Spirosoma aureum: one gene and its partner. The protein of the gene in region 1 interacts with the protein of each later gene in a pairwise test. Links are inferred from orthologs where the notes say so. Each region holds a gene or a part of one and is shown in the gene's direction. Other genes may lie near its edges.

Evidence for each region.
Region 2: the proteins of G8759_RS35615 (region 1) and G8759_RS09450 interact in binary tests that used the Escherichia coli proteins (3 or more experiments, as listed by UniProt). The link is inferred for Spirosoma aureum from one-to-one orthologs.

What each region holds. Positions count from the first base shown.
Region 1 is NZ_CP050063.1:8,883,266-8,897,882, reverse strand. Bases 6,011-8,884 are described here. They hold G8759_RS35615 (cytochrome c oxidase subunit I), read left to right. Parts: upstream 6,011-6,442; coding sequence 6,443-8,326; downstream 8,327-8,884. Other genes in these bases: G8759_RS35610 (COX15/CtaA family protein), read left to right, coding at 8,301-8,884; G8759_RS35620 (cytochrome c oxidase subunit II), read left to right, coding at 6,011-6,414. Outside these bases: more of G8759_RS35620, read left to right, coding at 5,293-6,010; more of G8759_RS35610, read left to right, coding at 8,885-9,308; cyoE (heme o synthase), read left to right, coding at 9,310-10,188; G8759_RS35600 (cytochrome c oxidase subunit 3), read left to right, coding at 10,195-10,785; G8759_RS35595 (cytochrome c oxidase subunit 3), read left to right, coding at 10,801-11,598; G8759_RS35590 (cytochrome C oxidase subunit IV family protein), read left to right, coding at 11,611-11,934; G8759_RS35585 (SCO family protein), read left to right, coding at 11,938-12,648; G8759_RS35580 (DUF420 domain-containing protein), read left to right, coding at 12,661-13,203; G8759_RS35575 (hypothetical protein), read left to right, coding at 13,217-13,498; G8759_RS36145 (hypothetical protein), read left to right, coding at 13,578-13,820; G8759_RS35565 (RNA polymerase sigma factor), read left to right, coding at 13,967-14,578; G8759_RS35560 (hypothetical protein), read left to right, coding at 14,547-14,617. UniProt on the Escherichia coli protein: Cytochrome bo(3) ubiquinol oxidase is the terminal enzyme in the aerobic respiratory chain of E.coli that predominates when cells are grown at high aeration.
Region 2 is NZ_CP050063.1:2,361,642-2,376,853, reverse strand. What follows is about bases 5,596-8,594. They hold G8759_RS09450 (methionine aminotransferase), read left to right. Parts: upstream 5,596-6,514; coding sequence 6,515-7,675; downstream 7,676-8,594. Other genes in these bases: G8759_RS09440 (carboxymuconolactone decarboxylase family protein), read left to right, coding at 8,183-8,594; G8759_RS09445 (DUF4395 domain-containing protein), read left to right, coding at 7,688-8,173; G8759_RS09455 (hypothetical protein), read left to right, coding at 6,218-6,493; G8759_RS09460 (DUF1684 domain-containing protein), read left to right, coding at 5,596-6,202. Outside these bases: G8759_RS09480 (HAMP domain-containing sensor histidine kinase), read right to left, coding at 1-166; G8759_RS09475 (response regulator transcription factor), read right to left, coding at 170-853; G8759_RS09470 (M14 family zinc carboxypeptidase), read left to right, coding at 1,220-3,901; G8759_RS09465 (sterol desaturase family protein), read left to right, coding at 3,968-5,182; more of G8759_RS09460, read left to right, coding at 5,234-5,595; more of G8759_RS09440, read left to right, coding at 8,595-8,731; G8759_RS09435 (mycofactocin-coupled SDR family oxidoreductase), read left to right, coding at 8,735-9,538; G8759_RS09430 (GNAT family N-acetyltransferase), read left to right, coding at 9,588-10,073; G8759_RS09425 (SusC/RagA family TonB-linked outer membrane protein), read left to right, coding at 10,443-13,661; G8759_RS09420 (SusD/RagB family nutrient-binding outer membrane lipoprotein), read left to right, coding at 13,710-15,206. UniProt on the Escherichia coli protein: Shows aminotransferase activity with methionine and histidine as substrates, and to a lesser extent also with phenylalanine.

The sequences.
Region 1 (14,617 bases):
GGCCGTGAAAAGCGGGTAAATCGGCCAATGGGTCGTAAAAAATGCGTTTCCTTTCGCGAAAATTGCTAATGGTTATATTTCCTACTCGTCTTTTAGTGCGAAAGTAGATAAAGCGGGCGGTTCACGGGAGGTTGCCACAAACGCAAACGCATGATACGGTGATGGGCCGTAAGGCTGTTTTGCAGGAATCAATCCTTGCCGAATACCAGAAGAACCCAATGGCAGGTCGTTATGAGCCAAGAGTGGTAACGTCTGAAGGTCCAAAAACACCTACGGATATATCGCTTTGGAATGGCTACGGTAAGCCTAACCATTCATGGGGTATGGTCATTGACCTGAACTCCTGTATTGGTTGTAATGCCTGCGTAATTAGTTGCCAGTCAGAGAATAACATTGCTGTTGTTGGCCGTCAGGAAGTAATAAACCGACGTGAGATGCACTGGATTCGTATTGACCGCTACTATAGCAGCGATGCTGATCCCGAAAATCTGAAAGAACTGGAAGTTGCATCGGCGAATCCCGAAGTAACATTCCAGCCAATGCTTTGCCAGCACTGTAGCAATGCTCCCTGCGAAACGGTTTGCCCAGTTCTTGCAACAACTCACAGTACGGAAGGTCTTAATCAAATGACCTATAACCGTTGTGTAGGTACACGTTATTGCGCCAACAACTGTCCGTATAAAGTACGTCGATTTAACTGGTTCAAGTACTTCGATAATGATAATTTCGATTACAACTTCAACAATGACCTCGTAAGATGGCCATTAATCCGGACGTAACCGTTCGGTCACGGGGTGTAATCGAGAAATGTTCATTCTGCGTACAGCGTATTCAGGAAGGCAAGTTGACCGCCAAAAAAGAACGCCGTCGGCCAATGCCCGACGAAATTCAAACGGCTTGTGCTCAGGCTTGCCCAACAGATGCGATCATATTCGGCGATATGAATAACCCGGAAAGTACGATTTCCAAAACACTGGAAACCGAACTGAAAGGCCGGGCTTTCCATGTTCTTGAAGAGATCAACGTGAGACCACAAATCTCGTATCTGACCAAAATTCGGAATAAAGACGAAGCACTAAAGCAGGAAGCTCGTCAGGAATCGCAGGCATAATAAACTTATGACTTATGGTCACTAGTTGCGGTGTTTTTAAACATCGTGATGCCACAAACCGTAAGTTGTACATCGCAAATCGAAAAATAAAAAAGTAAGTATATGTCGCATGTAACATCACCGTAAGAACTCCCCTGGTCACCGGTGGCAAGACCTATGCCGACGTGACAGAGATATCAGCAGACAGGTTGAGGGAAGCCCCACCCGCGAGTGGACGATTGCCTTTACCATCTCGGTGATTGTGCTACTCTACGGAACCGCCTGCGTGTTCTGGACCTGGTGGGAAGGCCTTGTGTATGGGGCTTGAATAAAACAGTCGGTTGGGCGTGGGACATCACCAACTTCGTATGGTGGGTCGGTATTGTCACGCTGGTACGCTGATCTCAGCCATTCTGCTGCTGTTCCGCCAAAATGGCGGACAGCTGTTAACCGGGCTGCCGAAGCTATGACCATCTTTGCCGTTATTTGTGCAGCATCGTTTATTCTGATGCACATGGGGCGGCCCTGGCTGGCCTACTGGGCATTACCGCTGCCAAACACATTTGGCTCACTTTGGGTAAACTTTAAGTCTCCGCTTGGTTTGGGACGTATTTGCCATTAGTACCTATTTACCGTATCGCTGGTATTCTGGTACATGGGTCTGGTACCTGACCTGGCTACCATCCGCGACCGTGCCCGTAGCAAAGTATCTCGTTATATCTACGGTGCTTTCGCGCTGGGTTGGAATGGTTCAGCTAAAACATGGCACGCTACGAATACATGAGCTTGATCCTGGCCGGTCTTTCTACTCCATTGGTACTGTCAGTACACACCATTGTAAGTATGGACTTTGCCACGTCGGTTATTCCTGGCTGGCACACCACCATCTTCCCGCCCTATTTCGTTGCAGGTGCTATCTTCTCGGGGTTTGCCATGGTGCAAAACCTGGTTCTGATCATTCGCGTCGTTTTCAAACTGGAAGATTACATTACACTGGAGCACATTGAGTCGATGAATAAAGTTATTACGCTGACCGGCTCTATTGTAGGGGTGGCGTATTGACTGAGTTCTTCATTGCCTGGTATTCTGGCGTTGAATTTGAAAGCTATGCTTTCATAAACCGTGCCACCGGACCATATTGGTGGGCTTACTGGGCTATGATGACCTGCAATGTAATTACACCGCAGTTTTCTGGTCGCGGGCTATCCGTCGGAGTATTGTCTGGACCTTTACGTTATCGGTAGTTGTGAACATCGGTATGTGGTTTGAGCGTTTCGTAATTATCGTTACCTCCCTGCACCGCGATTACCTGCCATCAAGCTGGGCGATGTTCCACCCAACTTTATTCGACATCAGCGACTATATTTCTCGTTTGGTTTATTCTTCACGCTGTTCCTGCTGTTCTCCAAGTTTTTGCCGGTAGTGAACATGGCTGAAGTGAAAACCGTCATTAAATCGTCTTCTGAAAAATTACCCGTGTCTGTATCGGGAGTTGCCAAAGGCGAGCGCGTGGCGAATCCAACGTTTAATAAAGGCGTAGAATAAAAACTAGTTCGAGCCGGGTAGCCGGGCGGCTCGACGTTTGTAGCCGTAAACTATAAACGTCGAGCTATAAACCTCAAACAATAATCACTGATCATGTCAGATGTAAATGGTAACGGTAAATTCTTGGTAGGCATCTTCGATGATGATGATGTGGTACTGAAAGCCGTTAAGGATATCAAAAAAGAAGGTGTACGTATTCATGAAGTCTATTCGCCTTTTCCGATCCACGGATTAGACGTTGCACTTGGACACCCACGCTCCCGGCTAGGAATTGCCGCTTTCCTATTTGCTTTGTCGGGCACGACGACAGCGCTTTTGCTGACCTTCTATACGGAAGGTTTTGACTGGCCAATGATTGTTGGGGGTAAAGATTCCTATTCGCCGATCATTTATGTGCCGATTATCTTTGAATTAACGGTACTTTTTTGCGCCCTGGCATGGTTGGTACTTTTCTGGTATCGAACGGTCTTGGCCCAACAGTGAAACCCTTAATGTATGACCTCAGAACTACCGATAATAAGTTTGCAATGGCCATTGATCTGAGCAAAAACACGATTGGTGAAGGTGATATAGAGCAGATTTTGAGAAAGTCGGGCGCTGCAGAAGTTAACGTTAAGCAGTTTTAATGGTCAGGATGAGAATGATAACTAAACATACAAGCGTAACGGCGTTGGCTATCGTTGGACTGTTGTTTGCAGGAACTTCCTGTAAACGTGGTCATGATAATCCTGGCCTTGAATTCGCCCCAAACATGTACGATGCTGTTGGGTATGAACCGTATCGTCAGGTTCGGTCCAATACGATTAACGTAAAGGAAAACGGCCTGAACATGCGTCTGCCTGCTAAGGAACGGTGTCTCGCCCGAACTACCATACTAAATTTGGAAGTGGCGACAGTGCATCAACAGACTTGATGATTTATAACATTCCCGCCGATAGCATTTCGATCGCGGAGCGGACCTTGACAAACCCAATTCCTCAGACTGATAAAACACTGGATGAAGGAAAGGTTTTATATACCCGTTACTGCTCGCACTGTCACGGTGAAGGTGGTAAAGGCGATGGCCTGGTTGGTAAAGAGTATAAAGGCGTTCCGAATTATTCGACGGATGCTTATAAAACCATGAACGACGGTCATATTTTCCATGTGATTACACACGGAAAGGGCCGGATGTGGCCACACGGATCACAGATTACGCCTGAAGATCGGTGGAAAATTGTGCAGTACGTACACAAATTGCAACAAGGATAAATTTTTAGTAGGCAGTAATCAGTTGCTAGTCAGCAGAAAGTACCTACCGCCTATTGGCAACTGCAAACTTTTAAAAAATGGCATCGGCTCACGCAATACCGTCGTTAGACGAAGAATTTGAATTTACTGCGGAATCCAAGCGTCGACTACTGATCGGCATCGGAGCCGGAGTGGCGCTGGTGGCAATCGGCGCGTACTTATTGGCATCGGGTGCTGGTTCTCATGAGACTCACGAAGTTGTTCATGTGCTGGTGCGCATGAGGGCCATGAAGCAGGGCACCACGCTTATAAGTGGACGAATCGCTTGTGGGCCAATGTCTGGCTGAATGCGGTCTATTTCGCTGGAGCATCCGTTATTGGCCTGTTTTTCATTTCCTATAACTATCTGGCTCAGGCAGGCTGGTCATCCGCTTTTAAGCGTATTCCTGAAGCAATGCCCGCTTTTTTACCATTTGCAGGAATTGCCATTCTAGCTGTGTTTTTTCTGGCTGGTCATGATTTATTCCACTGGACTAATCCAGCGCTTTTTGACAAGAGCAGCCCTGAGTTTGATCCGATCATTAATGGCAAGTCAGGGTTTTTGAATACGCCATTCTACCTGGGCCGTATTATTGCCTATTTTGGACTTTGGTATTTCCTATGGCTGAAAATACGGAACTTCTCATTGCAGGAAGATCTGGAAGGTGGTACGGAATACTACGAGAAAAGTATTAAATGGGGCACTGCCTTTCTGCTTGTATTTGGTGTAACATCATCGACATCGGCATGGGATTTTGTGATGTCTATCGATACGCACTGGTTCAGCACCATGTTTGGCTGGTATACACTGGCAAGCTGGCACGTTACAGGATTGGCTATCATTACACTGACCGTTGTAACGTTAAAAGAACAAGGTTATCTGAAGATCGTTAACGAGAGCCATCTACACGATTTAGGTAAGTTTATGTTTGCCTTCAGTATTTTCTGGACTTATGTATGGTTTGCCCAGTTTATGCTGATCTATTACGCCAACCTTCCCGAAGAAACCATTTATTATCGGGAGCGTTTCAGCGGTTTCGGCGGTATTTACAAAGCCCCGTTTTTCATAAACATTTTCTTAAACTTTGTTTTTCCATTCCTGGTTTTGATGACACGGGATGCAAAACGTACGTATATTTTCCTGAAATTGGCTGCATGGGGAATCATTATAGGTCACTATTTTGATTTCTACACCAACATCATGCCGGGAACGGTAGGGGAACACGGTGGTTTTGGACCGATTGAATTCGGTATGATTCTGATTTTTGCCTGTGGTTTCATGTGGACACTTTCATCGCAACTGTCGAAAGCCAATTTGATTCCAAAGAATCACCCAATGCTGGAGGAATCCTTACACCACGACATTTAATCAATAACCCGCTCACAAAATGGTTTATATAGTCGCTTTATTATCGGTAATCTTTCTGGGATTGGCTGCTTTGGTAGTTTCCCGGATAGCCACCGTCGTGAAGAATGCATCGGGGCCAGCCGAAGAAGGTCGGATTGGATTAAGCAACAAGATCAATGGAGCTATGTTCATGATCTTTTTTGTGGTTGGATTAATCGGAGCCGTGTGGTCATTTTTATACGCACGCCAGTATTTCCTGCCAGAAGCTTCATCTCCTCATGGACGACGGACAGATTTCCTGTTCTGGCTTTCGATGGCTATCATTACTGTAGCCTTCGTTGTTACGAATGCGCTTTTATTTATCTTCTCATGGCTCTATCAGCATAAAGAAGGACGTAAAGCTGCTTATTATCCAGAAAACCATAAGCTTGAGTTAATCTGGACGGTTATTCCCGCTATTGTAATGGCAGTCATGGTATTCACCGGCTGGCGGGCATGGCGTGATATTATGGCAGAGGCACCTACTGATGCGCAGGTATTTGAGATTGTAGGAAAACAATTCAACTGGATTGTTCGCTACCCAGGTGTTGATAATAACAAACTCGGCTCTTACAATTATAAGCTCATTGACAACAACAATGAGACTGGAATTGATTATACGGATGAAGCGTCGTTCGATGATTTTGTTTCTACATCAGAGCTTCACATCCCCGTTGGAAAACCTGTATTGTTAAAAATCAGGGCCCGCGATGTATTGCACAGTGTCTTTATCCCGCATTTACGCGTGAAAATGGATGCCGTACCAGGTATGCCAACTCGGTTCTGGTTTGTAGCGGATAAGACGACGGATGAAATGCGTAACATTACCGGCGATCAGAATTTCGGGTATGAGATTGCCTGTACGGAAGTTTGTGGTCAGGGCCACTTCTCTATGCGTATACGTTTAATTGTAGAAGATGAAGCCTCCTGGCAAGCCTGGTGCAAACAGCAAAAGCCACTACTTTCATCGACTCCTGAACTGGCAGTTCGTATTCCGGCTAATCTGAAAGCAAAAGCCGCCAAGTATTTGCCTGCCGATGCAGCTGCTGCTCCGGCCGACAGTGTAACAGCATCAATTAAGCAAGGTGGTGGGGTATCGGTAGCCCGTGCTACGATCCGTTAATCTTTAAACTCACAAGTAACCAAATACTATGGCGACTGTATCAGCTAATTCGGCAACTGTGGCTCATGTAGAAGAGCATGATCACCATGAGCCGCAAAGTTTTTGGCGCAAATACATTTTTTCTGAAGATCATAAGACAATTGCCAAGCAATATTTGATCTCAGGTATCTTCTGGTCCATTATTGGGATCAGCTTGTCTGTAATGTTCCGACTTCAGCTGGGTTTCCCCGCTATGAAGCTGGAATTCTTACGACCAATTCTCGGTGGCTGGATTAATGAGGCTGGCAAATTAGATCAGGACTTTTACCTCGCACTGGTAACCATGCACGGAACGATCATGGTATTCTTCGTGCTAACGGCCGGTTTGAGCGGTACATTCTCAAACTTCCTGATTCCGTTGCAGGTCGGTGCCCGTGACATGGCGTCTGGCTTCCTAAATATGCTCTCCTATTGGTTCTTCTTCCTGGCAAGTGTACTGATGCTGTCGTCACTGTTTATTGAAACAGGTCCGGCTGCGGGTGGTTGGGTTGTATATCCACCATTGAGTGCATTACCACAGGCACATAAAGGTTCAGAATTAGGGATGACATTGTGGCTGGTCAGTATGGCGCTATTCATTGTGTCGCAGCTATTGGGTGGTATTAACTACATTACGACAGTTATCAACCTACGCACACGTGGAATGTCATTCAGCAAATTACCGCTGACCATCTGGGCATTCTTCCTGACGGCGGTTCTTGGTCTGATTTCTTTCCCGGTTCTTTTGTCAGCCGCGCTATTGCTAATCTTCGACCGTAGTTTTGGTACAAGCTTCTATTTATCCGAGATTTATATAAAGGGAGAAGCATTGCCAAACGTAGGTGGTAGCCCAATTCTGTTCCAGCACCTGTTCTGGTTCCTGGGTCACCCTGAAGTATATATCGTACTGCTCCCTGCGCTTGGTATGACTTCGGAGATCATTGCTACAAATTCACGTAAACCGATCTTCGGATATCGCGCTATGATCGCGTCTATGATGGGTATAGCCTTCCTGGCCTTTATCGTGTGGGCGCACCATATGTTCGTGACGGGTATGAACCCTTTCCTCGGTTCGATCTTCATGTTCTTAACGCTGATCATTGCTGTACCATCGGCTGTAAAAGCGTTTAACTACATTACAACCCTTTGGCGTGGTAATATCCGGTTCACTCCGGCAATGTTATTCTCAATCGGTCTGGTATCGTTCTTTATTTCAGGTGGCTTAACCGGACTTATTCTGGGTAACTCAGCATTGGATATCCAGTTGCACGATACATATTTTGTCGTAGCTCACTTCCACCTTGTGATGGGTGCTGCTTCTGCATTTGGTCTGTTAGCCGGGGTATATCACTGGTTCCCTAAAATGTTTGGTCGGATGATGAATGAAAAGCTTGGCTACATTCACTTCTGGTTGACATTTATCGGCATCTACCTGGTGTTCTTTCCGATGCACTATATCGGTATCGCCGGTTTCCCGCGTCGATATTATGCCTTTACGAGCTATGATTTCACGAAAAACATCTTCGCTGACATGAATAGCTTCATTAGTCTTGCGGCTATCTTCACCTTCGCGGCTCAATGGATCTTCATCTACAACTTTGTTCACAGTCTGATCAAAGGGAGGAAAGCTCCGCAAAATCCGTGGAAATCGAATACGCTGGAGTGGACAGCACCAATTAACCCAGGTCATGGAAACTGGCCGGGCGAAATTCCTGCCGTTTATCGCTGGCCATACGATTATAGCAAGCCAGGGGCAAAGGATGATTTCATCCCCCAAAACGTACCATACTCACAAACTCCTGAGTCGAACCTTCCGCATGAGAATGAGTTGATTTCGTTGGAGAAAGAGATTGAGGCACAGAACCTGAATGACCAGTTCAAGCAACCTCATTAATAAAAACGGGCAACGATTCCGGAGTCTAGCGCTTCTAACTATACTGATTATCTATCTGCTCATTCTGGCGGGAGGTATTGTTAGAGGTACAGGCTCCGGAATGGGCTGTCCTGACTGGCCAAAATGCTTTGGCCGTTGGGTTCCGCCAACAGAATTATCTCAATTGCCACCAAATTATCAGGAGATTTACGGCGCGAAACTGAAAGGTGAAGTTGAGTTTAACGCCGTTAAGACCTGGATTGAATATGCTAATCGATTACTGGGCGTCTTGTCTGGTTTTTTCGTATTTGCTACGCTGATCGCTTCAGTTCCTTATTTACGAAGAGATAAAGCTGTTTTTATTGGTAGCGTTGTTGCGTTTCTTTTGATAGGCGCGAATGGATGGCTTGGTTCACGTGTAGTAGCTACGGAATTGGCGCAATACATGATTTCACTTCATCTATTCCTGGCCATTTTAGTAGTTTTCTCACTCCTGTTCGTCTTTATTCGCTCAAGCCCACCTCATCCGATAAAAAATGAGACCCAAGCGCTCGGATCACTTTTATTAGTGACAATGCTATTGACGTTAGGGCAAGTTTTACTGGGTACAATAGTTCGGGAAACGCTCGACGAAGCAGTAAAGCGATTAGGCTACGATCAACGGTCGAATTGGATTGGTAGCCTGGATTGGGCGTTCTATATTCACCGTTCGTTTTCACTCGTAGTGTTGGCCCTGCATATTGGAGTTATTTATCAGCTTCGTCGTTTTAGTAAGAATGAGTGGCTATCAGGTATCGCAACCAGTTTGGTAATACTGGTTCTGGTTGAAATTGCAACAGGAGTAATAATGGCCTATCTGGAGGTACCAGCTGCGGCCCAGCCTATTCACTTAGTATTGGCTATAGTAATTGTAGGATTGCAATTCGTTGCGTGGTTAGTGTTGACACCGAGTCTTATTTCTACGAAAAGGGACATTGACCTGTCGCATGTATTGAACGTGTAGTATGGAAAAAACGATTGCGCTGAGCGGGATTAACGCAAAGGCTAAAGCATACATTGAATTAATCAAATTAAAACTCACACTGGCAGTTGTCTTTTCCGGTGTGTTTGGTTATTGTCTGGCGGCTGATCAGGTAAACTGGTGGAAAATTGCCATTCTGGTCATCGCTTCTATTGCAATTACCGGAGCCGCTAATATCATTAATCAGATTATTGAAAAAGATTCTGATAAACTAATGAAGCGAACGGCAGTTCGACCATTACCGACGGGACGATTGTCAGTAAATGAAGCCGCAGTTTTTGCATTCCTATTATTTAGCATTGCCTGTTATTTGTTTGTTGAGGTCTTTAACATTCGGGCAGCAGCTCTGGCGGTGCTATCATTATTGCTATACGGGTTCGTATATACACCACTAAAGCGTAAGGGTCAGATTGCCGTATTTGTCGGGGCTTTACCAGGTGCTTTCCCGCCAATGATTGGGTGGGTAGCCGCAACAAACCACTTCGGTTGGGCTCCTGGTATTCTGTTTGCCATTCAGTTTTTCTGGCAATTCCCGCATTTCTGGGCAATTGGCTGGCTGGCATTTGATGAATACAAAAAAGCTGGAATTCAAATGATGCCAGGTAGTGGTAAAAATGCTGATACCGCCTTTCGGATCATGATTTATACCCTGTTTCTGGTCCCAGTAGGCTGGTTGCCCTATTTGCTTGGAATGACAGGTATTAATTCAGCTCTGGTCGCGATGATTGGCGGAATCTTGTTTCTGGCGCAGACGTTTCACTTAATGAGGACCTGTACAGATAAAGCTGCTTTACAGATGATGTTTGGCTCGCTGCTGTATCTGCCTGTTGTGCAGATTGTTTACCTGTTAGACAAAGTTTAAGGAATCATGAGTGATCTAGCGAATAACATTGCTATTATTGAAGAGCCAGAAGAAACGCTCTCAATGAACCCCAGAAAGTTTATTCTCTGGTTGTTCATAGTAAGTATTATCATGCTTTTTGCGGCCATGACCAGTGCCTATCTGGTTCGTCGTGCTGAAGGGAACTGGATGGAATACACGATACCATCTGTTTTCTCATATAGTTCAATTGTTTTAGTTATAAGCAGCCTGACCATGCATTGGGCTTATCTGGCTGCAAAAAAAGATAACTTCGGGAGTCTGAAGACAGCGATAACTATTACTTTTGCACTTGGAGTTGCTTTTCTGTACATGCAGTTTCAGGGATGGGTTGAGTTAGTCAATCAAAATGTATTTTTTGTTGGTAACCCGGCTGGCTCTTTCATGTATATATTTACGGGATTGCACGCATTCCACCTGATTTCGGGTCTGATCGTATTAATTTTTTCGCTGGTAGCAGCTTTCAGACTTCGGATTCACGCAAAAAGCTTAAATCAACTGGAAATTGCCGCTACTTACTGGCATTTTTTAGACGTTTTGTGGTTGTATTTGTTTTTCTTTTTAGTCTATTTTCATTGATAATCTATTAGACGCATGGCGGCTACTGTAACCCACGATACCCTGACTACAGACTCGGATCAAATATTCGAAAAAAAGACCTGGATGGGTGGAGTTGAACCGATGAAAGTGAGCTACGGCAAGCTGATGATGTGGTTCTTTCTGATTTCCGATACGTTCACGTTCTCAGCCCTGCTGGTAACGTACGGTCTGATTCGATATAGCTACCCAGCCTGGGACCCAGCCATTTACGGGGAAGTCTTCAAGTTTTCGAATCTTTACTGGCCAACCCCCGAAAAGGTTTATAACTCAGTACCGTTTCTGCATGGAATTGATTTGCCGCTGATTTTTGTCGGAATCATGACCTTTATTCTCATCTTCAGTAGCGTTACAATGGTACTCGCTGTTGAAGCGGGCCACCGGATGGATCGCGCAGATGTAGAAAAGTACATGTTATGGACAATTCTGGGTGGTCTGACCTTTTTAGGGAGTCAGGCCTGGGAATGGAGCCACTTTATTCATGGTACCGAAACGGGCACGACCATCAGCGAACTTGTTAACGGACAAACTATCCAGCGTACAATTTTTGGCGCAAATCTGGTTGAGAATCAATACGGCCCTCCGGCTTTTGCCGACCTGTTTTTCTTTATTACCGGTTTCCACGGAACGCACGTATTTAGTGGTGTTGTACTGAATGTTCTGATCTTCTACCGGGCAGCAACGGGTCTTTATGATCGTCGCGGTCATTACGAAATGGTTGAAAAAGTTGGTCTTTACTGGCACTTTGTCGACCTGGTTTGGGTATTCGTTTTCACCTTCTTTTATCTGGTCTAATCATCTATTATCATGTCTGATCATTCACACGGAACCCATGAGGTTGGTGAAATCCCACCAGCAAATACAGGTGTTATCTGGCGCACATTTACCATTCTTTCCGTTATCACGGCATTTGAATTTACATTGGCTTATTTTATGAAAGCTGGTGGCTTCAGAACGTCTATTTTCGTCTTGATGACGCTCGTCAAAGCGTTCTACATCGTGGGCGAATTTATGCACCTGAAACACGAAGTGAAAAGCCTGATCTGGGCGATTGTCATTCCTGTGATTTTTATCATCTGGTTGCTTATTGCATTATTGACCGAAGGCGGTTCAATTTTTGAATTGCGTTAAGTTATGACGGCCACTCGAAAAGCCGGGATCCTGCTTGCTACGCTGCTGGTCCCGGCTTTGCTGTATTTATTCCTGCGGTTTGGGACCCAGAACCACTACGTCCTGCCTCGCTATCTGCCTAAAATAGATTCTGCCAAAGGAGAGCCCCTGATGGGTAAGGTAAAACTGGCAGATGGGCGTGAGATAGTAGATACGATCTACAATCACATTCCGCCATTCAAGTTGATTGATCAGGACGGAAAAACTGTGGACCAATCTGTTGTAAAGGACAAGATTTACGTTGCTGACTTCTTCTTTACGCGTTGCGGGACAATCTGCCCTAAGATTTCATCTCAGCTCACCCGCGTACAGGACATCTTCGTCAATAATCCGGACATCGTCTTTTTATCGCATACCGTTGATCCGGAACATGATCGCCCAGAACAGCTTAAAGCGTATGCTCGTAAATACGAAGCTATTCAAGGTAGATGGTATTTTTTAACGGGAAGTAAGACTGAAATTTATGATTTGGCAATGCATGGCTACTATCTACCGGCTGTCGATAAAGGAGTCAGAGAAGGTAAACCCGACGAAACTTTTATTCATAGTCAAAAGTTGGTATTAGTAGATAAACAGGGCATTGTCAGAGGATTTTATGACGGAACTGACAAAGAAGACGTCGACCGAATGGTCCTTGAAATTCGCGTATTGCTGGATATTTACGGCAAAGAATAACCTCTCTTTATTATGGAAACGCTGCAGCCTCTTCAGGAGCAAAAAGCCAACCGGATTATTAACATCTTATCGTTAGCCATTCCGATTGCCGTAGCTGTACTTTTAGGTATTCGCCAAAAGGTTGATCTTGGCGATTGGACAACGTACTTACCGCATATCAACGGGATTATTAACTCTATAACCTCAGTATTGCTGCTTGTAGGTCTATATTTTATTCGGCAAAAAAACGTTGAGGCCCACAAACGTACGATGTTGTCGGCCTTTACACTGGGTTCATTATTTCTGGTGAGCTACGTGTTATACCATTTAACAAACGAATCGACGCCATTTGGTGGACAAGGATGGGTACGGCCAGTGTACTACTTTTTGCTGATATCTCACATTGTGCTGTCAGTCGTGGTCGTCTGGTTTGTGTTGCGGGCGGTATATTTTGCGCTGAGCGGCCAAATCCAAAAGCATAAACAGATTGTAAAATATACGTTTCCAATCTGGCTGTATGTTAGTATTACAGGCGTAGTTGTCTATCTTATGATTAAACCGTATTATATCCATTAACTCGGAAAAGACTATGAGAAGTTGGAAAGTGTGGTTAATTCTGATTATTCTGGTTGCTGTTACGCCAGATTTGATGGCACAGTGTGCCATGTGTCGTGGAACGGTCGAAAGCACGGTAAGCAACGGCCGTAGTGTCGTTGCTTCGGAGTTGAATTTTGGTATTTTATATCTGTTAATGGTTCCCTACCTCATTGTTGCGTCAATCGGCTACTTGTGGTATCGAAATAGTAAACGGGAGCATGAAAGACGTCTCGAAATTACAGGCCGCGTTAAACGGGCTTTGTCCCAGATGTAGACAAGGGAAAATTTTTAAAAGACCCTTCTACTCGCCAAGAGGCTTCGACGAGATGTATGAGCATTGTCCGCACTGCGGCTTGCGCTACGAAGTTGAACCGGGTTATTTTATTGGAGCCATGTATGTAAGCTACGCCATATCGGGTGGAGTTGCTTTAGTCATTGGGTTTATGCTATTCTATTTTGCCGGTGATCCCGAAGGATGGGTTTACGCGGCAGTTGTGGCTCCGATTATGGTGCTGATTGCACCGATCAACTTCCGAATATCACGCGTTATCTGGTTGCATTATGTAGCGGGAATAAAATATGTAAAAGGGCTATAATAAGCGTTTTTAGCATTAACAAAGAGGCACAAAACTTGCAGAAGGGAATTCAAACTGTAAGTTTTGTGCCTCTTTGTTAATTTTTTTTAGTAGCCATGCAACCTGCTCTACACTATCTTGCATCTTGCCAGTGAACCTAAACAAATATGCTCCGACTTATACCGTTTTTTACGACCGAATCGCAGCTGATTGCTGCCTTGAAGCGTGGCGAAGGCCGTGCTCACAAGGTCGTTTATGAACGGTTTGCGGGTAAAATGCTGGCAGTATGCACACGCTACTGCGCTAACCGTGATGACGCCGAAGAAGTTATGTTGGATGGGTTTATGCGTGTGTTTGAAAAGATCAGCCAGTTTCGGGAGGATGGTAGTTTCGAGGGTTGGATTCGGCGAATCATGGTGACTGAATCGCTGATGTTTCTTCGGAAGAACAAACAATGGCGACAGGAGATACCCATTGAAGAGGTAACCGTCGAGCCTGACTATGAGTGGGCCGATACGGCTCTCAATGAAAATGAATTGCTGCGTATGGTCAATCAACTACCCGATGGCTACCGGACAATTTTTAACCTGTATGCGATTGAAGGGTATGCACATGCTGAAATTGCCGAGATGCTAGGCATTTCGGAGGGAACGTCGAAATCACAGTTAAGCCGTGCCCGAACTATGTTGCAAGCGAATTTACGAAAACTGGAACAGGAACCGGGACGCCGGGGACAGACCGAACACTATGAAAAAACATACCGAAAAGCCTCCAATTGATGACCTGTTTGCCCGTAAATTGGGTAATATGTCATTGTC
Region 2 (15,212 bases), 6.5 Mb from region 1 along the record:
CATCAAGGAGCAACCGGGCCGTTGTTCTTGCTTTATCGCTCAGTCGCAGGTAAAAGTCACGCTGCCGGAAATACTCGGCTGTGGCATAGACCACAAACGAAAACAGCAGTAGAATAGCCGCAACAATTCCGACAAACGTAAACGATAGGCGAGTCCTTATTTTCATGAGTTAGTCGTCGGTGGCCTGCATAATGTACCCAATACCACTTAGGGTATGGATTAGCTTGAGCGGAAAATCCTTGTCTATTTTCTTGCGTAAATAATTGACGTACACATCCACGACGTTGGTGCCTGTATCGAAATTAATGTCCCAGACATGCTCAATTATTTCGTTTCGGGTCAGGGCACGATTCTGGTTTTTCAGAAAAAACTCAAGCAAGGCCAATTCTCTGGCTGTCAGCATTATTTTCTGATTTCCACGTTTTACCGTTTTACTCTGCTGGTTCAGTTCCAGATCCGCAATTTTAAGAACCGGCAAGTCGGTCGACTGGACAGAATTTCGCCGGGTCAGTGCGCGCAACCGGGCAACGAGTTCGCGAAATTCAAACGGTTTTACGAGATAGTCATCCGCACCAGCATCGAATCCATCCAGTTTGCTTGTGGTACTCCCAAACGCGGTCAGCATCAGAATTGGCAAGGTTTCAAAGCGGTTCCGAATCATCCGACACAGATCAAATCCGCTGATGATGGGTAAATTCACATCAAGAATGACAATATCAAAGTCCCGTTCCGCCAGCCTTTGTTGAGCTTCCATAGCATCGCCCGCTATTGTTGCCTCGAAGCCATAATCCTCTAAACCCGTTTTGATGAGCGCTGCGACTTCCCCTTCATCTTCAACGATCAAAATTCGCATAATATCCAATATTGAGTAAACCCTTTCTGAAGAATTCAGGTCAGGCAATTAGCAAAATCAACTTAATACTGGTAAAGTAACAGTGTTAGTGGGTCGATCAAGTTCCGAATCAATCACGTAATTTGAATTAATTCCTCTAATGCTTTAAAGAAACTGACTAACTGGCTTTGACATAAAGCACTAAAATCGGGCCATCCGGCAATAGCCTGCTGCCTGATATAAGCGCCATCCCTAGTCAACCTAATGTGCAATATCTTACTTCCCAAAATCCTATCGACCGGTAAATCAGAACAATAGCGTCAAAAAAAGGAGATGATCTATTTTTTCATATCGAAAAACCTATAAGTTTGTAAAAAAACGACCATCATGCACAAACTAAATCTACTACTCCTATCGACTATATTATTTATAGCCCTTTCTCCACCCCTACTCGCTCAGAATAGGTACTATTTTTCTGGATACAAACCCACCTTCGACCCTACGATTCCAACCCCTGAGCAGTTTCTGGGCTACCCGATTGGTACTCACTACACACGATACGATCAAATCGTGGCTTATCTTAAAGAGCTCGATCGGCTATCCGACAAGGTAAGTCTGATCAACATTGGCAAAACTTATGAAGAACGTCCTCAGGTGATCGCGTTCTTTACATCAGTTGCTAATCAGAAAAATCTGGAGCAGATACGTAAAGACCATCTGCAACTGGCTGATCCAAAAATTCCGGCACCAGACTACAGTAAATTACCGGTTGTTGTTCATCTGGCCTACACAGTTCATGGCAATGAAAATTCCAGCAGCGAAGCGGCCCTATTGACAGCTTACTACCTGACAGCTTCGACCGACGCCGAAACAGGCCGATGGCTCAATGAAGCTGTTTTAACACTTGATCCAGCCGAAAACCCCGATGGTCGCGACCGTGCCGTGCAATGGTTCAATCAGCATAAATCATTCCCGCCGGTTACTGATCCGCTCGACCGCGAACACAACGAGCTCTGGCCCGGTGGACGTTTTAACCACTACCTCAACGACCTCAATCGCGACTGGCTTCCACTGGCTCACATCGAGAGTCGCAACCGGATGAAGTTTCACCATGACTGGTACCCAAACGTGATGATCGATTTTCACGAGATGGGCACCAATAGTACCTATTATTTTGAACCATCGAAGCCTTACAGCACCGAAAATGACCTGATTCCACGCGCTACCTACGATGTGCTGAATGTGAAACTGGCGAAATATTTTGCCAAAGCCCTGGATAATCTCGGCACGTTTTACTGGACCAAAGAGCAGTTCGATAACCTCTCTCCCATTTATGGTTCTACCTATCCTGATTTTACCGGGGGCGTGGGCGTAACCTTTGAAGTGGGTAGCTCACGTGGACTGGCACAGGAGGGCACCAACGGCGTCGTGACATTCCCGTTCACGATTCGTAACCATGTAGCAACCGGTTTAGCAGCCATAAAAGGAGCCGTTGAGGAAAAAGACGTTTACCTGAAACACCAGAAAGAGTTCTTCGCATCTGCCCTGACCGAAGCGCAGAAATTTCCAACCAAAGCCTACGTATTTGGCAGTAGTAACGACGATAATCTGACCAATCGCTTCCTGGAAACACTCCTGCAACACCACATTCAGGTGTATGAGCTACCCCAGCGCACTACCGTTGAGAGCAAGACCTTTACGCCGGGGAAAGCCTATGTCGTTCCGACGGCACAGCCCAATTACCGAATTGTTCATTCGCTTTTTGAGGAAGTGACAGCCTTCCACGATAGTGTTTTTTACGACGTAACCGGTTGGTCGCTCGTGCATGGTTATGGACTTCCATACGCCAAATTGAAAGACGCGGCTCTGGTGAAAGGCAATCCGATTTCGGTGGCCAAGCCATTGGCAGGAGGTATTCTGAACGGCCCATCGACCTACGCTTATGTGCTGAACTGGTCCGACTATCACGCGTCGACGGCACTATCTTCTTTACAACTGGCAGGCGTTCAGGCCAAAGTAGCGCTGAAGCCATTCCAGGTGAATACAGTGGCTCGTTCCAGTTCAGGACCGCAAAGCATTAATCCCGTCAAGGATGACCCAAATCGTGATTTCGGATACGGTTCCATCGTGATCCCGGTAGCCGCTCAGTCTATCAGTGCCGATTCGCTCTACAAGGTCGTCAACGCTATCAGTAAACAGGCTGGCGTAACCTTTACGGGTGTTTCAACGGGATTCAATGCGGGGGGCATCGACCTGGGCAGTAACAACATCCGTACGCTGAAAAAGCCCGAAGCTGCTTTGCTGGTTGGCCAGGGCGTTAACCCATCCGAAGCAGGTGAAGTCTGGTTTTTGCTGAGCGAACACCTGAAGCTACCACTCTCAAAGATCGAGATCAGTAACGCCGGACGGGCGAATTGGAGCCGTTACAACACTGTGATTCTGGTGGGCGGTCAGTACGCATCGCTCGACAAAGCGGTTGTTGCCCGACTGAAAAACTGGGTTGAAGAGGGCGGCACCCTGATCACCCTCAAAAACGCGTCTGAATGGGCCATCAAACAGGGTCTGGTTAAAGAAAATCTACTGGCTCCGGCTGCCGTTGCGAAGGCAGATACGGGCAAATCGGCAGCAACCCGCCCGAACGATCGAATTGACTTTGTCAACATTGCGGCCAAAGAAGGGCCTCGTGCCGTGGCTGGCTCGATTTATACGGCCGATCTGGATATTACGAACCCACTTGGATTCGGTTTTACGGATCGCAAAATCTTTGTGTTCCGCAACGGAACGACCATTCTCAAACCAAGTAGCAGTCCCTATGGCACGGTGGTAAAATACACGGCGTCGCCCTATGTGAGCGGGTTTGTTTCAAAAGAAAATCTAAAGAAAATCAGCAATTCCGCGGCTGTGGTTGTGAGTCCGGAAGGAGCCGGGCGGATCGTACTGTTCGCCGATAATCCGAATTTCCGCAGTTACTGGCATGGCACCTCGAAATTGTTCCTGAACGCGCTGTTGTTTGGTCAGCATCTGACGGTTCCGGCTACCCAATTGTCGAACGGGCAGGAAGAGAATTAGCATGGTGTCGCCAAAGCGAACGGTCTCTTTGGCGACAATTTTATAAATAAGTAGTAGCGAATACCTATGCAGATTAACTGGATTGCCTTTGCCGTTCCCTTGTTCCTGTTTTTTATGGGGGTGGAATATCTCGTTGCCAAACGGCAGAAGAAAAAGTACTTTACATTCAACAATTCGGTTGCCAACCTGAACGTGGGCATCGCCGAACGGCTTATCGATAGTTTTACGGTTGGCGCGTTTTATTTCGTGTATAATTATTTACATCAACATTATGCCCTGTTCGACATTAAAACCAATGCCTGGACTTGGATAGCCTTGCTCATCGCCACCGATTTTGTCTGGTACTGGTATCATCGGCTGGCCCATGAGATTAATGTGTTCTGGGCCGTTCATGTAGTGCATCATCAGAGCGAAGATTTCAATTACACTGTTTCGGCCCGCATTACGGTCTTTCAGGCCGTGGTACGCACAGGTTTCTGGTCGATTTTGCCGGTCATCGGTTTTCCCGCCGAAATGATTACGACCATGCTGCTGGTTCACGGACTCTATCCGTTTTTTATTCACACCCGCACAATAGGCAAACTGGGCTGGCTCGAGCATGTCTTCGTGACACCTTCACACCACCGCGTTCACCACGCGAGCAATCCCGACTACCTGGACAAGAACTATGGTGACGTCTTTATTTTCTGGGACAAGCTGTTTGGCACCTTTGCCGAAGAGCAGGAAGAACCCGTTTATGGCTTAACCAAACAGCTCGACAGCCATAGCTTTCTGTGGCAGCATTTTCATTTTCTGCTTGAGTTAGTTGAGCATGCCCGCCGAACACCGGGGTTCCGGGCTAAAATCAAGCTTCTCTTCGACAAACCGGATGCCGTTGACCCGACGATTCGCGAGGGATTAGAAAATCAGCTGTTGTTGCGCTCATCCGTACGAGCAACGAGCCGACGATTTCGGGGCTATGTCGTTGGGCAACTTACGGGTATCCTGTTGATCTTATTTACCTACCTGCTGTTTGACGGCTACGTGTCTGTACCCGTAAAGGTTCTAACCACCCTCTTTATTTTGCTGACAGTAATTAATTGTGGAGCACTGCTTGAACAACGGCAATGGGTACTGTACCCTGAAATTGGCCGGTTGATCGTGCTCTGGCTTGGTTTATACCTGACGCTGGGCTATCCGATGCTGGTCATTCTGGCCTATATCGGTGGGCTGTCGCTCTGGGCTTATTTCTCATTGATCCAAAAACGTTATTTCCGGCTCGTGTATGGAACGGTGGGGTAACCACTTACTATCCAGCCGAATACCTTCATTACTGACTACAGCCTGAATTTTATGAGACACAAACTCGAAAACAACCAAATGGCGTTCCGGGGCAATAAGGCAGCCCGAAAATCACCGTCTTTGACGGTGTACTCACGCTGGTTTATGGCCCTCTGCCTGCTGATGACTCTTGTAGTATCCGGGTTTCGCATCACCGACGATCCGGCTTATCGGGAAAAAATCGATCAATGGCACCAGAAACGCGTTGTTTCGTTGAAGAGCGAAAATGGCTGGCTCAATCTGGCCGGGCTATTCTGGCTGAAAGAGGGTAAAAACTCACTTGGTCGGGGTTCTGATTTTGATATAGCCTTTCCGGTGGCCGACGCACCGGCCGATCTGGGCCAGCTTTATCTGGAAAAAGGAGACGTTCGCTTTGTTCCGCACAAGGGAGCAACCGTATCGGCCAATGAGCAGCCCCTAACTGAATCTACCGTCATTTTTGGTCCAAATCAAAAGCCCCTAACCCTGGCTCATGGCTCGCTGCGATGGTTTATCATTAAACGAGGCAATCAATATGGCATTCGCTTACGCGATCTCGATAGCCCTTATGTAAGCGAATTTCACGGTGTCGAGCGTTTCCCGGTCGACGAAAGCTGGCAGGTTAAAGCGCGGGTGGAAACCCCATCGACTCCAAAAACCATTCCGATTCTTGACGTACTGGGCCTGACATCCCAGCAACCGTTAGTAGGTACGCTTGTCTTCGAACGGGCAGGCAAAACCTACCGGCTCGATGCGGTTGGTGAAGGACAAAAGTTATTTATCCTGTTTGGTGACGCCACCAACACCCACGAAACCTACGGGTCGGGGCGGTTCCTGTACGCTGACAAGCCGGGGGCCGATGGCACCACGATCCTCGACTTCAATCAGGCCATAAACCCACCCTGCGCCTTTACTCCCTACGCCACCTGTCCGCTGCCACCGAAACAGAACAAGCTGGCGTTGGCCGTTACGGCCGGAGAAAAACGTTACGGAGATCATTGATGGATTAGTTATCGTATGCAAAGCGACCGAAATCAGAACAGAGCGGCTCATTTCCAGGACCTGACTTATCAGGGCCAGTTGGACACGGTTTGGCGGCAGGGGAAATCACTGCAGATCCGGCGAATTCCGGGCTATTGGATTCACCTCTACGCCGTTGATGCTCTTTTTGTGGAAATGTGGATCTGTCAGCGACAATATGATGTTATGCTATTACGCGTGCTGGACAGTATCGATGAATTAGAACCCTATCTGCATACGATTCAACTGTCGCTGCAAGAACTTCTGCCGTAACACGTTTTAAACACAACTTTCATGAATACGACATTAGGCACTGGCCTCCAATCGAAACTACCCCATGTTGGCACCACCATTTTTACGGTCATGTCGAAGCTGGCAGCCGAAACCGGGGCCATCAATCTCTCGCAGGGATTTCCGGGATTCGATTGTTCGCCCGAACTGGTGTCGCTGGTTGAGCACTATCTGCGAAAGGGATTTAATCAATACGCGCCCATGACAGGGGTTCCTGCCCTGCGGGAAGCACTGGCTCAGAAAGCGTTCGATCAATACCGGGTTGCTTATGACCCCGACACCGAAGTAACCGTTACGTCGGGAGCTACCGAAGCTCTTTTTGCGGCCATTACGGCAGTGGTTCGGCCGGGCGATGAGGTGATCGTTTTCGAACCCGCCTACGACAGTTACGTTCCTGCTATTGAACTGAATGGCGGTATTCCGGTCTATGTAACGCTGACACCACCCGATTATCAAATCGACTGGCAGGCGGTAGGGCAGAAAATTACCGACAAAACCCGGCTGATTTTAGTCAATACACCCCATAACCCTACCGGACGAGTCTGGACAACGGATGACCTTCAGCAACTAGCCGATCTGATTCAGGATCGCGACATCTGGATCGTGAGTGATGAGGTCTACGAACATATTCTGTTCGATCATCGAACACACCTGTCACTGATGACGCATCCGGTCTTACAGGAACGTACGTTTGTAGTTGGCTCCTTTGGAAAGACATTCCACATTACTGGCTGGAAAATAGGTTACTGCCTGGCACCGAAGGACTTAACGACTGAATTTCGAAAAATCCACCAGTACCTGACATTCAGTACGGTTACGCCAATCCAGTATGCGCTGGCCGATTATTTAAACGATCCGGATCACTATCGGCAACTACCGGATTTTTATCAACGAAAGCGGGATCTGTTTCTGGCCGGACTGAGCCAGTCACGGTTTAGCTTCAAACCGGCAGAAGGCAGTTTTTTTCAGACGGTTTCGTACACCAATATCACCGACGAGCCCGACTACGATCTGGCCGTGCGGCTTACAAAGGAAATTGGCGTAGCGTCGATTCCCGTTTCAGTTTTTTATCAGCAGAAAAATGATTACCGAATCCTGCGGTTCTGCTTTGCCAAAGAAGACGCGATTTTGCAGGAGGCCGCTCAACGACTTAGTCAATTATAAACTTAACGATCAATGAAAAACGTAACTATTCAGAAGCCCCAGAACCAACTGGCGGGCTTTAGTCAATCGGAACTGGATTGCCCGGTAGATGGGGTGAAAGTCAATGAAAATAAAGTGCGGACGGTTGCTTTCTTTGTGCTGTTGATTGCCATCACCCATGTGTTTACCAGTTTCTGGCTGCTGCCGGTTGTACTTCTGGTTGATTTTGCACTCCGGGCGTTCGATTATGGCAAGTTTAGCCCCTTTGCCCGGATCAGCGATACCGTGGTAAAAGCGCTGCATTTTCCGGTTCGCCCGATCGATCAGGCTCCAAAACGCTTTGCAGCTGGTGTCGGTATGGTATTTGCGGCTTCTATTCTGACAGTAGATCTGCTGGGTGGCAACCCGCTCGTTCTGACCATTACACTAGCCCTTTTTGCGGCTCTTGAATCGCTGGTAGGCATTTGTGCCGGTTGCTATGTCTACACCCTTCTGAAACGCAGCAAAATCATAAACTAGCCATTCCCCATGCCCCGGATAACACCCCTTCCGTCTGACGACGTTACACCTGACGTACAGACGGCTTTCGATGCCCATGTAACCGATTACCCAGGTAGTCGAATTACGAACATGAAGGCTACGCTGGGCCGATCGTTGCTATCATTTCAGATTTATATGCAATGGTATCCGCTGTATGAAGAAGTGAAGAAAACGCTCGGCGACCGGCTGGCTTATCTGTTTGCCCACACCATTTCGGAAGGTTCGAACTGCCCACTGTGCACCACATTTTTCCGGCGAATCATTATTGATAACGGCGAACGCCCCGAAGACCTCCATCTGAGTAACCATGAGCAGGCCGTAATCAACTTCGGAAGTGCTATTGCGCAGCATAAAGGAGAGGTACCTGACGAACTCTATGAACCCATTGCCGAACGGTATACCGACCAGCAGATTGTGGTACTGGTTGCTTTTGCTGGTCAGATGATTGCCACAAACGTGTTCAACAATGTACTCGACGTAACTATTGACGATTACCTGTATCCTTATTTGCCCCTGACCCAACAACACCAACCGTAACTAATGGCTGATTTACAGAAAAAAGTAGCGTTCATTACCGGCGCGGCTCATGGTCAGGGCCGCGCCGTAGCTCTTGCTTTAGCCAAAGAAGGAATCAATATTGTTGCCTTCGATTTGGCCAAACCCCTGGCCTATCCTGGTTATAAGCTTGGCTCCAAAACTGAGCTCGAATCGTTGCAACACGAAGTAGAAGCGCTGGGGGTCGGGTGTCTGACCGTTCAGGGAGATGTTCGACGCAATGATGAAGTAAAACAGGCTGTCGATGCAGCCGTTGTCGATTTTGGCCGAATCGATATTCTCTTCAATAATGCGGGCATCTGTGCCTACGGATTAGCGCACGAACTTCCCGAAGAAGAATGGGACGCCATGCTCGACATTAATCTGAAGGGTGCCTGGCTGGTAGCCAGGCACGTGATTCCGGTCATGATCAGGCAAAAGAGTGGTGCCATCATCAATAATTCGTCCATTGCCGGACTACGGGGTATGAATCGACTGAGCCATTACGCAGCCTCAAAATGGGGCCTGGTTGGCTTAACCAAATCGTGGGCCATTGAACTGGCCCCACATAACATCCGGGTCAACTCGATCCACCCAACCGGCGTCAATACACCCATGAACGATGGCCTGGCCGAACTCGAAGGTACCACCACGCAGGCGATTGCCGAACGGTCGGCGGGCAATCTACTTCCTGTACCCTGGGTAGAGCCCGAAGACGTTTCAGCTATGGTTCTCTATCTGGTTTCCGACGGAGCACGGTACATAACCGGTTCCCAGTTTGTGCTGGATGCGGGCCTGTTGACACGGTAAGCAAGCGGATAAGATTTTTGTCCAATTCATTCAGAATCTATAGCGCCGTATGCGTTTCCGACGGATTGAAGAAAAGGATGCGGATGTAGTTTGGGACATCATCAGCAACATTATTCAGACAGGTGACACCTGGGTTTTCGCTCCTGATTCGTCACGGGAGAAAATGCTGGCTATCTGGTTCGACACACAGAAGTACGCATACGTTTGTGAGCTGGAAAACGAAATAGTCGGCACATTTTTCATCAAAGCCAATCAGCCCGACTTAGGTTCGCACGTAGCCAATGCGGGTTATATGGTAAAACCGGACTACCGTGGCCGTGGAATCGCCGAAGCCATGTGCCGCTTTTCGCTGGACGAAGCCAGGCGATTAGGCTTTAGAGCCATGCAGTTCAATAGCGTTGTCAGCACGAACGAAGTAGCAATCAGACTTTGGAAACGGTGTGGTTTTGAGGTTATTGGTACATTGCCCAAAGCCTTTCACCACCAGACATTGGGCTTTACCGATGCGCTGGTTATGTACCAGTGGCTGGGATAACGAGTTATACGATTTCCCATTGCTTCCCTGTTTATAATTAGCTCCCCTATCAGGCCAAGGCTATCTCTTTCTACTATAGTGCCCCGCCAAGCGTCAGCAGCCAATTGCATTTGGTTTTGCTGATTGTGCTGTATTTGGCCACCAGTAATCTGGCTAGAAAGTCCCCCCTCAATACAGCATCTTCCACGCAAAGCCGATTTTTCACCCATAAACACATGGTTATCTATAAGTCGATACTAGCCTGTGTTCATTATTTTGTTAGCTTTGGAAATATCAATATTAAATTAGTGTTAAGAAATTATTAACAAATTGTTAAGAAATATGAAAAGACATTTCCATTCATTTACCCTAAAAAGGCTATCTCTGAGTATGATAGCCTTTTTGATTTCCGGGTTTTTGTGGGCTCAGACCGCTATTCAGGGAACGGTCCTGGATGCCAAAAAAGAGCCATTAGTAGGAATAAACGTTCTCGTAAAAGGAACCACTCGTGGAACGGTTACCGATGTTACCGGCAAATTTTCAGTGAATGCAGACCCTACTGCAACGCTCATTTTTTCGGGTGTTGGATTTGTCAGGCAGGAAGTGCCCGTCGGCAACCGAACGGAACTTTCGGTAACGCTTGCCGAAGACAATGCCGTATTGAGTGAAGTGGTCGTAACAGCCCTCGGCATCAAGCGCGACAAGCGTTCACTGGGGTATTCAATCCAGGAATTAAATGGACAGGATATTTCAACGGCCAAAGAAGCCAATGTAGCGACTACACTTGCCGGTAAAATGGCGGGTGTTCAGGTAACTCGTTCGGCCAATGGCGCAGGCGGCTCGTCGCGGGTGATCATCCGGGGCGCTAACTCACTCGTGGGAAACAGCCAGCCGCTGTATGTCATTGACGGGATTCCAATGGACAATCAAAATCCAAAGGCCCCCGGCAGCACAGGCGGTATTGACTATGGCGACGGAATTTCCAATATCAACCCAGAAGATATCGAAACAATTTCTGTGCTGAAAGGGCCCAATGCAGCTGCCTTGTACGGTCAGCGGGGTAGCAACGGCGTTGTTCTGATTACAACCAAGTCGGGTAAAAACCGAAAAGGCATTGGTGTTAAATACGGTATCGATTATTCGCTGGGCAATGCGCTGGTATTACCTGATTTTCAGGACGAATACGCACAGGGGCTGGATGGCACCTTCACAAATTTCCGGGGTAACGATGGCAAAATTTACACCTGGGCTGCTGCTCAGGCGGCTGGTGTTCAGGGCATTCCCAAGATGAGCGGTGGCCGCGATCGCTTCACGCGAGCCAGTTGGGGACCTCGCATGGATGGTCAGCAGTATGAAGATCAGTGGGGAAATGTGTTGAGTCTCACACCGCAGCCGAATACCTTTCAGAAGTTTTTCAATACAGAAAAACAGATGGTCAATAACCTGAGTCTGGAGGGTGGAAATGATGCCGTGAGCTATCGACTGGCTTATTCCAATACGAACATTAATGGTTATGTGCCTAGCAACACCCTCAACCGTAATAACATCAGCCTGCGCACCGTAGCCAAAGTGACGTCGAAACTGGAAGCTGATATTAAAGTCAATTACATTGCCCAGGCGGGTGTAAATCGACCTACGGTTTCCGATGCCGCCGATAATCCAGCTTATATTTTCATCAGCCAGCCAAGAAGTATGCCAATGGATATTCTGGCGAATTCAGCCTGGACTGCTGCCGATATCGCTAAACAACTCGGGTATGGCACAACCGCTTTTGTTGGTCTCGAAAAGACCTATGCAACCAACTCATCGACAGCCAACCCTTACTGGACGATGACACGTACACGCAATTCCGACGATCGTCGTCGTATTATTGGCCTGGTTAAACTCAGTTATCAGTTCAACGACTGGATTCGCCTGACGGCCCGGACCGGAACGGATTTTTATACCGATCAGCGTTTCCGGTATCGCGATAAAGGTACCTATGTAACAACCAACAAAAATGGCGACATCACGGAAGAAATTACGCGTACCCGCGAAGATAACAGCGACGTTTTGTTGTCTCTTACACCCAAAATTTCGGAGGATTTTTCATTAGGTTTAAACATTGGCGCTAACCATCAACGCTATTATTCCCGTACGACCGGCAATACGGGCAATGAATTTATCGCACCGAACCTGTTCATTATCAATAATACGCTGACAAATTCGTATGTATTTGGCCTTACCGAGTCGTCGATCAATTCGGTGTATGCATCAGGATCGGTAGGGTATAAGGAGATGGCCTTCATAGATTTCTCGGCCCGTAATGACTGGTCGTCGACGTTGTCGCCAAAAAACAACTCGTTCTTCTATCCCGCCATCAGCGGCAGCCTGATTCTGACGGATGCACTTCGTTTACAGAGTCCTACCCTAAGTTTCCTGAAAGTAAGAGCATCCTGGGCACAGGCAGGCAGTTCGGGTAGTCCGTATCAGCTCAATGGAAACTATTCACTGGATCAATATACTCAGGGCGGTATTCCCCTTGCGTCGTTTGCGTCGACCATTCCCGACCCAAACCTGAAAAACGAGCTGACCACATCGACCGAATTTGGCGTCGAAGCCCGTTTGTTTAAAAATCGCCTGGGTCTGACGTTTGCCTACTACAATGCCGGAACCAAGAATCAAATTCTGAATGTGCCTTTACCACCGTCGAGTACGTTTACATCCCGCTTGATCAATGCAGGCGAAATTCGTAATCACGGTATTGAGTTGTCGCTCAATGGAACACCCGTCAAAACGGCATCGGGTTTCTCATGGGATGCTACACTGAACTATTCGCACAATCGGAACGAAGTGGTTTCGCTGGCAGAAGGTGTTTCGACGTACATTCTGGGTAGCGATCGGGGAGTACAGGTTATTGCGACACCGGGCAAGCCTTTTGGTACGATTCTCGGCAATGGCTTCCAGTGGCTTCGGGATGGATCAGGAAACCGCATCATCGATCCAGCAACGGGCCTTCCGGTGAAAACAAACGCCAAAATCCTGTACGAAATGGGCAATGCGTTACCTAAATGGATTGGTGGTTTCAACAACGTATTCCGTTACAAAGGCCTGATGTTGTCAGGACTGATTGACGTCAGTCAGGGCGGCAAAGTATACTCGCAAAGTTTACGCGAAGAATTGATTTACGGAACGATCAAGAAGACGCTGCCGGGCCGCGACGGAAGTTATGTGGCGGAAGGAGTTGTCGGTTCGAAATCGGCCGATGGCACCTGGACCGGAACCGGGCAGGTTAATACCAAGACCGTACGCGCGCAGGACTACTGGAACGTTGTGGCTCCCGATAAAGACAATGTTGTATCAGAAGAGCTTCTCAATGACGCCAGTTATGTGATGCTGCGGGAAATGACGCTCAATTACAGCATTCCAGCCAAGTGGGTCAACAAAACACCCTTCCGCAGCATTCGGGCGGGGATCTATGGCCGGAACCTGTTCTATTTACAGCGTAAGACAGATGGGTTTGCGCCAGAAGCCTCTTCTTTCAACGTCAACAATTCCTCCTTGGGTCTTGAATCGACAGCCTTGCCCCTACTTCGGTATTTTGGCTTTAGTCTGAACTGTGAACTGTAAATCGTCCCCTGAATCGATACGATTCTTTACGCCAAACTTGATTCATCCATGAAAAAAATACTGACACCCATTTATATAGCTGCAGTTCTGTTATTATCTCAGGCCTGTACGGATGACTTTGAAAAAATAAATACGCCACCAACCTCGGTCACAACGATTGACCCTGGGCTGGTGCTGTCGAAAGTTCAGCGCGATGCTGCCTTTTCGGAAGGTTTTGAATACCCCAACAACCAATTTGGTTCCTGGATACAGCAATGGGCTGGTGGAGTACTAATTTCAAGCTCGCGCTATGTTCAGCAGGCCGATACTGATCTCTGGGCGAGTCATTACGTCTATCTGCGGAATATCAGCCAGATTAGAAATCAGTTGTTGAAAGGACTGGAAAACGATCCGAAAGGCCGTACCAAGCTAGCCATTGCCCGAATTGTCGAGATCTCGATTTGGCAGCGGCTAACCGATTTATTCGGTGACGTACCCTATTCGCAAAGTGCGTTGGGTGTCGAAAATGTGAATAACCAACCCACATTTGATACGCAGGAATCTATTTACAAATCACTGATCACCAGTCTCGACGCGGCTATTGCGCAGCTCAACGCGGCTGACGATAGTTATGGCACGGCCGATTTTTACTACAAAGGTGATGTGACAAAATGGAAGAAATATGGTAACTCGCTGAAGCTTCGATTAGGAATGCGCATTCGCTACGCAGATGCGACCCTGGCTCAGAAAACCGTTACCGAAGCAATGGGCCAGCCGTTGCTGGAATCGAATGCCGATAATGCGGTCATCCCAACTTACAACGATGCGACCAATGCTAACGTCCACCCTGTATTGAACCATTGGCTGGCTGGAAGTCCTGACCTGAAATATCTGGCCGATACATTTGTGAACCAGTTGGTTGCAACCAGCGACCCCCGATTGCCGCGTCTGGTTGAACCGACTGTCAATTCCGTAAAAGCCGGAAAACCGGCCTACAAAGGCATTGGCGTAGCCCTGACCGATGCGTTGCTCAAAACCATCATCAAGGATGATTACTCAACGGCTTCACAGACAACGTTTTTCAATAAAGCCTATTCGCCCGCCATTCCGTGTGCCCAGTTTACCTTTGCTGACGTGAGTTTTTACAAAGCCGAAGCCGCTCTTGAAGGCTGGGGTGCGACAAGCGATCAGGCCGAGAAGTTCTATCAGGATGGCGTAAGAGCAGCTATGTCGATGGCTCCGTATAATGTAACGACCATCCCGGCCACTTATACCGAGTTATCGTTTACGGGGTTGACGAAAGAACAAAAACTCGAAAAAATCGGTACCCAAAAATGGATTCAGCTGTTCGGGCGGTCCTACGAAGCCTTTATCGAATGGCGGAGAATGGGCTATCCAAAACTGGCTCCCGGCCCAAATCCGGGTTCAACAAATGGACAAATTCCTCGTCGGTCGGTCTATTCCACACAGGAAGCATTGCTTAATAAAACCAACTATGATGCCGCTGTCGCTCGATTTGCCAACGGTGATTCGTATTTGAGCAAAGTATGGTGGGATAAACGCTAACGGTCA